Regions from separate parts of the Actinobacillus genomosp. 1 genome, predicted to be linked through region 1. Evidence: riboswitches for the same ligand, from Rfam matches in the RefSeq annotation. Region 1 holds a riboswitch; the other holds the start of a gene.
What was found. A riboswitch is a leader RNA that binds a small molecule or an ion and turns the genes downstream of it on or off. The one in region 1 is predicted to bind thiamine pyrophosphate.
Positions count from the first base shown of each region.

Region 2: linked by a shared signal. The riboswitch ahead of thiB (thiamine ABC transporter substrate binding subunit) and the one ahead of NYR63_RS02750 (ABC transporter ATP-binding protein) in region 1 are both predicted to bind thiamine pyrophosphate.

Region 1 is NZ_CP103834.1:581,774-586,893, reverse strand. Features, by position in the region: gene NYR63_RS02760 (HesA/MoeB/ThiF family protein) at 1-164, opposite strand, end outside; gene NYR63_RS02755 (ABC transporter permease) at 210-959, opposite strand; gene NYR63_RS02750 (ABC transporter ATP-binding protein) at 952-1,683, opposite strand; TPP riboswitch at 1,787-1,879, opposite strand; gene NYR63_RS02745 (alanine/glycine:cation symporter family protein) at 2,074-3,522, opposite strand; gene NYR63_RS02740 (nickel/cobalt transporter) at 3,624-4,619, opposite strand; gene NYR63_RS02735 (DUF1007 family protein) at 4,610-5,120, opposite strand, start outside.
Region 2 is NZ_CP103834.1:182,797-187,916, forward strand. Features, by position in the region: gene lpxM (lauroyl-Kdo(2)-lipid IV(A) myristoyltransferase) at 1-933, shown strand, start outside; gene NYR63_RS00905 (amidohydrolase family protein) at 994-1,980, opposite strand; TPP riboswitch at 2,257-2,353, shown strand; gene thiB (thiamine ABC transporter substrate binding subunit) at 2,422-3,387, shown strand; gene dksA (RNA polymerase-binding protein DksA) at 3,594-4,043, shown strand; gene pcnB (polynucleotide adenylyltransferase PcnB) at 4,186-5,120, shown strand, end outside.

The DNA.
Region 1 (5,120 bases):
CCAACGCCGGCAGACGCTAAATATTGTGCAACCGGCGAACCTAGTCCGCCGCAGCCCACCACCAATACTCGACTTTTGGCTAACTTTTGTTGCCCTTCGATACCACACTCTTCTAATAGAATTTGGCGGCTATAACGCAAGAAATCTTGATCAGACAAATTCATAACTATCTCTTAGTAAAAAATCTTAGAAAATCAACCGCTTGTACGCTATCGCATATATTGAACCCACGGCAGCCAACGGCGTAGCAGCCTATCAGTCACAAAATACAAGCAAAGCGTCATCAGTAATAAAATGGTTAAAGCAGCAAATAATAAATCGGTTTGCATTCGAGCATTGGCGTGTAACATTAAATAACCTAGCCCCTGTGAAGATCCGACCCATTCCCCGACAACTGCTCCGATAGGGGCGACCGAAACTGCAATTCGTAATCCGGAAGCTAATGCCGGTAATGCTGCCGGCAGACGTACCCGAAGTAATATGGCAAGCGGTTTAATTTCTAAGGTTTTTGCCAATTCCAAATAGGCTTTGGGCGTATTGCGCAGTCCGTCATAACAGGCTGCCGTAACCGGAAAGTAAATGATCAAAATGGTCATCGCAATCTTGGAAGCCATACCGTATCCGAGCCAAAGCACTAATAAAGGTGCAATCGCAAAGACCGGAATGGCTTGAAAAATCACTAATAACGGCAATAAAAAACCGTTTAACCACTTAGAAAGCGAAAGTAATAAGGCAGACATTACTCCAAGCAAGAAACCCAGACTTAGGCCGGTAATAATTTCAATAAAGGTAATTTGGCTATGCTGCCAAAGTAGCGGAAATTGATTGACGATTTGCTCAAAAACGGTGAGTGGTGTCGGCAACATATAATACGGTAACGCAAACCCCATCACAGTTAATTGCCATAAGAGAATCAGCAATAAGCTCAAACCACTTATTTTGAGTAAGCGTTTAAACATTTTTGCCCCCTTTAGTATCGTTAGAAAGCATATCCAACAGGCGTTGTTCTAATTGCCATTGTTCGGTGTTTGCACTAAAACGAGGGGCTTTGCTTAACGGCTCAATTACATCCGATAGTTGAGTCGGCTGATGTTTAAGAATATAGATTTGATCAGCAAGGCGAATCGCTTCTTGCGGATCATGAGTGATTAACAGCACTGTTTTATCGGCTAAAAGCTGTGCTGCCAGTTGTTGTAGCTGTAAACGCGTAACGGCATCTAAGGCGGAAAATGGCTCGTCCATAAGGATAAGATCCGCATCTCGCATTAATGTACGAGCCAAAGCTACTCGCTGGCGTTGTCCGCCGGAAAGTTGGTAACAAGGCTTATTTTTATGTTCCGACATATTTACCGCCGCTAACAATTGCTCTGCCTTAGCTAAGGTTTCCGCATTTTTCCTACCTTGTAAATGAGCATCTAACTGCACGTTATCTAATACGGACAGCCAAGGAAATAAGGAGTCTTGTTGAGCAAGCCAAGCAATTTTCGTACCGGAGGCAAGTTCGATTGAACCGATTGACGTTGTTTCCAATCCGGCAATTAAACGCAGTAAGGTTGATTTACCAATCCCCGATGCACCGAGCAAAGCGCACCATTTACCTTTCGGCAATACGAAGTCGAAGTTATTAAAAATAACCTGCTGTTTGAATGCAAAATGCAACTGATGAATTTCGATACAATTCATTGAATACCTCGAAAAATGGGTATGAAAAACGACCGCTAATTAACGGCTAAAATGAATTGAACGAGATGAATTTAATGAAAAAAAGATTGGAATAATTGAAATGAAAATAAGCATATTAGTTTCCTACGTCAGTACTAACTGTATCAGGTTCACGGGTTTAATCTCAGCCTCATTGGAGGCACCCCGACTAAAAATTGTTATCAGTTTAAAGAAATTACCGAAAAAAGCCAACCGTTTGCTTAAAAAAATAAGAGAAATCTCACAGATTTAATCGGCAAGCGGTCTAATTTTATTCAAAATTAACAAAACCCGTACTTGTCGTCGGATATAAAAAAGCGATAACACCATAAGATATTATCGCTTCTTTAGCTAATGCTAATAGGTTATTTATTAATCTTCTTTAGACTTCCAAATTAACGGATCTACACCGCGATGAATTAAATCTTGATGTTCTTCAATCTTAAATACCGGCTCTTGTCCCGCTTTTAGCTGACGAAGGTAATCTTTCAATAAACGCCATACAATTGGTGCAAGAATCAAGATTGCAATTAAGTTAATCACCGCCATAGATGCCATTACCGTATCGGCAAACGCCCAAACGATACCGCCGTCACGCACTGCGCCAAAATAAACAAAGAATAGAACGACGGCACGGAAAGCCCAAACAAACCAAGGTTTATTTTTAATATAACGAATATTGGTTTCCGCATAAGCATAGTTACCAATAATTGAGGTATAGCAGAATAATAACAAAATAAACGCTAAGAAATGTACACCGAACTCACCTAAATGGTATTGCAGAGCGGTTTGGGTTAATTCAACCCCTTTTAACGTTTCATTACCGTAGTTATCCGACATTAAAATGATAATTGCCGTACAGGTACACACCACTATCGTATCGACAAATACGCCTAACATTTGGATCAAACCTTGGCTTGCCGGATGTTTTGCATCGGACGTCGCCGCTGAATTCGGTGCGGAACCCATACCCGCTTCGTTTGAGAATAAACCGCGTTTAATCCCCATCAGCATTGTTTTTGAAACCAAAGCACCGAACATACCGCCCGCCGCTGCAGAAAAATCAAAAGCACTATCAATAATTAACCCTAAAACTTCAGGAACTCGTTCTATATTCATACCTAAAATGATGACGGCAATAATCAGATAAAATAACGCCATCATCGGTACAACTTTCGCAGAAACTTGTCCGATAAGTTTTACCCCGCCGGAAATAATAATACCGGTTACAATCACCAATACCAAACCGATATATTGCCCGTCCCATTCCCATGCTTTACTGGTTGCCGCCACAATCGAGTTGGATTGCACCGCATTAAACGCAAAACCGAAGGTAAAAATTAATGTCACCGCAAACGCAATCGCCATAGGCTTAAATTTTAAACCGCGTGTAATATAGTATGCCGGACCACCTCGGAACATACCGTTCGGATCACGTGTTTTATACAACTGGGCAAGTGACGATTCCGCAAACGCCGAACTCATACCCATTAATGCGGTTACCCACATCCAGAATACCGCCCCCGGACCGCCTAATGCGATTGCCGTTGCTACGCCACCGATATTACCTACACCGACACGACTGGCTAAGCCGGTTGTAAATGCTTGGAAAGGCGTTAAAGAATCGCCTTCAGCCGAACGTCCGCCCCACATTTCACGTAAGCTACGCGGTAGCAATCGAAGTTGTACAAAGCCGGTTGTGATCGTAAAAAATAACCCGGTTCCTAAAAGGATTAAAATAGTAATATCCCAAAGCGGACCGTCAATCGTATTCACGATCCACGTCAGGACATTTTCAAAACCTGAAACAATAAAATCCATTAAAGACCTCTATAGTATGAAAAAATAAAAACGAAAACGTTTGCATTTTAATGATTTTTTAACTTTTGAAAAGATTTTTTAATCTTCCGCATGATTAAAATTTATCGTTTAAATAATCCGTTTCCGCTAAAAGTATCAATAAAGCTACTATGGAATAACGTCGTACCAAAGATAATTAATACCATACCGGCAAGAATTTTCAACACTAATACCATATGCTGACCGGTTTGCTCGGAAATGTACCACATACTTAAACGAATAGCTTTATTACGCGCAAGGATCACTAGCCATGCAAAGAGCGTTAATGTCATTCCCGTGCCTATCGCCATAGCTAATGCGGATAACATTCCCCATACGTAAATATCTAACGTATAAGCTAAAAAGAGGACAAGAATCGCACCGGAACACGGTCTGGCTCCGATACTCAAAATAATCATCGCTTGCGCTTTCCAATCTTTTGCTTGATGTATTTGGGTTGAAGACGGTAAATGTTGATGTCCGCAACCGCAATTTTCCGTATGTAAATGAGATTGAGGCTTGATAAGCGGTGTAATTTTGTTATTTTTTTGCAAACTTATTACAGAGATTTTATGAATTTTAGGAACGGTAACGGATTTGCGCTTAAACGCTTTAACCGCCTGATAACACCAATAGACGCCAAATAAGATCATTAAAACGAAGCTGCCTCGTTCCACCCATTTTAAGGTGAGATTGAAATAGCTGCGAGAAAGGGTAAAAGCCACAACAATAATCGAAACAAGCACAATCGCCACCAAACCTTGCGCCAAAGCGGATAGAAGGCTGATCTTCATTGCCTGATTTAATTTGGTTTTTTCCAGAGATAAATAGCTGGTTAAAATAAATTTACCATGCCCCGGCCCGACCGCATGAAATACACCGTATAAAAAACTGATGATAATTAAGGTAATACCGGCCTGCTGACGATTTTCACTCAGACCTGTAAGTGCGGCGGAAAGCTGCTGATTGAAACTTTTCTGCCATTCCATCACTTTGAACAGAAATAAGGAATAATTATTATAAATAGCGAAAAATAACAGAAAACCGACCGCTATCCCGATGATATGTTTTATTCGCATACCGCCACCACTTTCTGAGCAAATTGCGCACCTAGCGTGTTATCTTCGCCTTCAGGCATATCCGGTATTTGCGTTTTATCCAAACTTGAAGCATATAAACGTAACTGGCTATTTACTTTAGGTTGTTCAAGCGTTGCTTTACATACCGAGTTACTGATAGTTAAATCATCTTTGTTATTATATTCCATCGCCATATAATAACTCGGTTCATAAGTATAAAAACGAACCGGATTATTTTTTAAATCATAAGGACGGCTTAAATAGAAGGTAACATAAAAAATGACTTTATTTCCGGCTATTCTAAAGGTCGTATTTGACGGTTTTGTCGTAAATTTTAGCGGTTCGTCTTTGGCATTATACAAATAACTGAAATAGTGGTTTTCAATCGCCGTTTGTACCATTTCCGCCGTAATGGATTTCTTTGTCGCTTCTCTATCCGAACTGCTTTTCACCTCATAAATCAATTCGGCCGAAGCAATTTCATCCATCGTCCATTCCATT
Region 2 (5,120 bases), 400 kb from region 1:
GAAGGGTATGAACATAAATTTTTAAAGGAATTTTTGTATCCGAAATATTGGGGCGTATGGCTTGGTGTTTTGGCGCTGGTCGTTCTGGCTTATGTGCCGGCTCGTTTACGTGATAAATTAGCCGTTTTTGTCGGAAGAGTAGTCAAAAATTACTTAAAGAAAAAAGGCAAAAAGCAATATCATCGTGCGGATACAAACTTACGTTATTGCTTTCCGAATTGGTCCGAACAGCAGCGTGAACAAGTGATTGAGCGAATGTTTATTACCGTAGCACAAACTATGCTGGGGATTGGTGAAATCGCAATTCGTTCGGTAAAACATTTACAACGGCGTAGTGAATTTTTAGGCTTGGAACATCTGCAACAAGCTAAACAAAACGGTAAGAATATTATTTTGCTTGTGCCGCATACGTGGGCGATTGATGCTTCAGGTATTATTCTGCATACGCACGGAATGCCAATGGTTTCAATGTACAACCCTCACCGAAACGCATTGGTTGATTGGCTTTGGAATGTAACGCGCGAACGTTTCGGCGGAAAAATGCATACACGCCAAAACGGTATTAAACCGTTTCTAAACGATGTGCGTAAAGGCAATATGGGCTATTTTTTACCTGATGAGGATTTCGGCGAAGAATTAAGCGTTTACGCCGATTTCTTTGCGACGGAAAAAGCCACCCTACCGGGGCTGAATAAAATGGCTCGTGTCGCTAATGCGGAAGTGATTCCGATGTTTCCGATTTACAATGCGGAAAAGAGCCTATATCAAATGGAAATTTTGCCGGCGTTGGAATTTTCCGGTGACCCGGTGCAATCCGCCCGAGAAATGAATAAAGTGATTGAGTATTTTGTGACGAAAAATCCGGAGCAATACGTATGGATTTTACGTTTACTCAAAACCCGCCGAAACGGCGAGGATATTTATAAACGCTAGTATTGAACGATGATAAAAAAACCGAGCGTTTTCGCTCGGTTTTTTTGTCGTATGAGAGGGTTAGAGTAAACCTAATACTTTTCTGCCGTTAATTGAAGCGATATTCGCCATTTCCTCTAAGTTGGTAAAACGGCAACCGGCTGAAAGTAAGCTCAGTTCTTGCCACATATCGCCTTCACATAACGGCACCATATAGTCGCAGATATTATCGGTACCGATTGCTACGGTAATGCCTTCCGGAATTAACTCGTCCGCCGGTGTAAGTGCGTTGTGGAACGGTTGTAAGTCTTCTTTACGGCCGCTATCAATCCACGCCATCGGGCAAGCGATAACCATCATTTGCGAATCGCGCATTTTTTGGTAGAGCATTTTGCGGTATTCTTTCGGATGCGCACCGATAGAAATACCGTGAATCGCGACCACTCGACCTTGCATACCATGTTCAATCGCCTTATCGCATAATTGTTCGGTTTCTTTTTCTTTCGGCGTGTTAAATTGGTCCACATGCACGTGCAACATTTTACCGAGCGATTTGGCTTTATCCATTAAGATGTCCATCGCTTCCAAGCCTTTGCCGTAATCCAATTCGTCGCGATAAGGTAAACCGCCGATCATATCCACCATTTCGGAACCGATATCAAACCATTTTTTAGCGGTAGGCTCGATAACCCCTTTTAAAGTTTGGTTGGCAAATTTTAAAGCGATATCACTTTTATATACTTCGCGTGCTTTATGTGCGGCGATAATCGCACGGTCTTCACATACGCCGTCGATATCCACAAAAGTACCGAATGCGGTTACCCCTTGTGAAATCATTAATTCGATAGCTTGAGAAAAACGACGGTAATAGTCATCAACCGTCGAGTTACGTTTCACTTCATCCACTAAGTCCCATTTTTGCTGAAGGTTGGCATTTTGATAAATCGCAATTTTTTCCGGCGTCATAGTAAATGCGCGGTCAGCATGGGCATGAGAATTTACCCAACCGCCTTTTTTAATAATTTCGTCACGAATATGGCTTTTAAGCGTACGAATTAATTGGCTCATGTTAATTTATTCCTCTTTACGACTTGTTTAATTTAGGTAAAAAAAAGATCTCTAGCGAGGAGATCTGTTAAAAATTGAAATGCCAAAAAAAGAGCCAAGCACCATAGCGATATGATGTTTGGCCTAAATGAGTGTTTAAGTATGTTGTAAAGTATTGCATATAAATCTATCTAGTTCCTTTCTGGCACTAGGGCTATAGTATAGTCCTTTTATCGGAAGAAAGCAAACGTTTGCCTTTTGAATTTGCATTATGTTTACGCTTGACTTACAATTGATTCGTTCTCATTGGGGTGCTTTACGAAGCTGAGAAATACCATACCCGTAGAACCTGATCTGATTAGTATCAGCGTAGGGATTTGAGATACTTTGATTCTATTTTCTTACAGAAAAAGTATATTTCGCTCAAATCCTTCTATATTATCCGAATTTAGAAGGACATCTATGAAACTCGCCAAAATAGCCGCATTATCGGCTTTCGTTACCGGTGTCGCTTATGCGCAACAACCTACTTTAGTCGTTTATACTTACGATTCGTTTTCATCGGATTGGGGACCTGCTCCTAAATTAGAACCCTTATTTGAAGCGCAATGCCAATGTGACGTGAAATTTATGCCGTTTGAAGACGGTATTACTATGCTAAACCGTATTCGTTTGGAAGGAAAAAAAACAAAAGCGGACGTAATGTTGGGCATTGATAATTTCACGATGGCGGAAGCGGAAAAAACCGGTTTGTTTGCAACGCACGATTTAAACCTAGCTCCATTAAATTGGGAGAATAAAACCTTTTATCCGTATGATTATAGCGAGTATGCGTTTGTTTACGATAAAGAAAAATTAGCGAATCCGCCGAAATCGTTAAAAGAATTGGTGGAACGTCAAGATTTGAAAGTGATTTACCAAGATCCTCGTACCAGTACGGTCGGACGCGGTTTATTATTTTGGTTAAATACAGTATATGGCGAGCAAGCCGAACAAGCATGGCAAACCTTAGCCAAACATACGGTAACGGTCGGAAAAGGCTGGTCGGAAACTTATAGTGCCTTTTTAAAAGGGGAGTCGGATTTAGTGTTAAGCTATTCCACTTCTCCGCTTTATCATCAATGGCATGATAAAACCGATAAATACGTTGCCGCCCAATTTGACGAAGGGCATTTGGTGCAAACGGAAGTCGCCGCCATTTTGAATAGCAGTAAACAAAAAGTATTGGCGAAACAATTTTTAGCTTTCTTACACCAGCCGGAAGCGCAGAAAGTTATTTCGTATCATAATGTGATGAAACCGGTGGTTGGATCAGTACCGGATTCCGCTTTTGATAAATTGCCGGATTATAAGCCGTTAGCCTTTAAAATGCCTGATGCTACGCAGGTAAAAAGCTGGCTGGCGACTTGGACGAAAAGCTGGCAATAAAAGAATTATTCATCTTTTTTCATGGCTAAAGGAATCTTTAGCCATTTTTCTTGTCTGCTAAGCGGTGAAAATTATAAAAATTTTTGCAAATTCTAATTGCCAAAAGGGATTACATTTGCTATTTATACGCCCTTTTAAATTAGCGTAAAAATTTTAGTTTGAATTTACTGAATTTAGGATGAACTCATCCAACAAGGAGTGAAATTATGTCTCAAGTGGCAAACACCACTTCATTAGGTTTATTAGCTTTAGCGGGCGTAACACCTTACCAACCGAAGAAAGATGAAGAATATATGAATGATGCGCAAAAAGAGCATTTTCGTAAAATTCTTCGTGCATGGCATGTGCAAATTATGGACGAAGCTGAGCGTACAAAAAACCAAATGCAGGAAGAAGTCGCTAATTTCGCCGATCCTGCGGACCGTGCCACTCAGGAAGAAGAATTCAGTCTTGAATTAAGAAACCGTGACCGTGAGCGTAAATTGCTTAAGAAGATTGAGCAAACGTTAAATAGCATTGCCGAAGACGAATACGGCTATTGCGAAACTTGCGGTGTTGAAATCGGTTTACGTCGTTTAGAAGCGCGCCCGACCGCGGATATGTGTATCGATTGCAAAACACTTGCGGAAATCCGTGAAAAGCAAATGGGCTTATAAGCTTAATTAAGAATGGATAAACGGCAATGAATATGGACAATGTTACATTGTCCATTATTTTTATGATCATTTAGTTAGTGCCGTTTATCAATCGATTAATTTTATTCCCTTGAGGTGGATTATTTTTAACTATATTAAGTCGTTGTTTTCTCGACAAAAAAAATCAAAAAAACAACCGCTTGCCGAACAAGAAACGCTTAGTGCTAAGCAAGAAAGAAAAGTTAAAGCGGTAGAATTACAACCTAAATCCAAGCGTCCCGCTCTGGCTTTTAACGAACAGTCGGAACGTTCTACGAAGAAACCGAAAAAGCACTCGGATCTTCCTTCCCATTTATTGCACAAAAAATTTACAGTAAATGCCGGACATTATGATATTACGCCGAAAGATTTCCCTAAAAATGCGTTAGCGATTGTTGAAAAATTACAACGTGCCGGTTTTGAAGCTTATGTGGTCGGCGGCTGTATTCGAGATTTATTGCTAGGGCATAAGCCGAAAGATTTTGATGTTGCGACCAATGCAAAACCGGAAGAGATTCAGAAAATCTTCGGTCGCCAATGCCGTTTAATCGGACGCCGTTTTCGTTTGGCACATATCGTATTCGGACGTGATATTTACGAAGTGGCGACCTTCCGTGCCGATCACGCCAGCCATAACAGCGATAAGATTTCTAAAGTAAGCGAAGAAGGAATGTTGTTGCGCGATAATGTGTACGGTACCTTACGCGAAGATGCGCAACGCCGTGATTTTAGCGTGAATTCGCTCTATTATGATCCGAAACATAACTTGATTTTCGATTTCTTCGACGGTATTGCGGATCTGAAAGCGGGAAAACTGCGTTTAATCGGTGATCCGGTGGTGCGTTATCAAGAAGATCCGGTACGAATGTTACGCGCGGTTCGTTTTATGGCGAAATTGGATATGTTTTTAGATAAACCGAGCGATACGCCGATTCGTGAATTGGCGCATTTATTGAAAAACATTCCGGCGGCGCGTTTATTTGACGAATCGTTGAAATTATTTCAATCGGGACAAGGTTTTAAAACCTATCAATTAATGCGTCAATACGGCTTATTCGA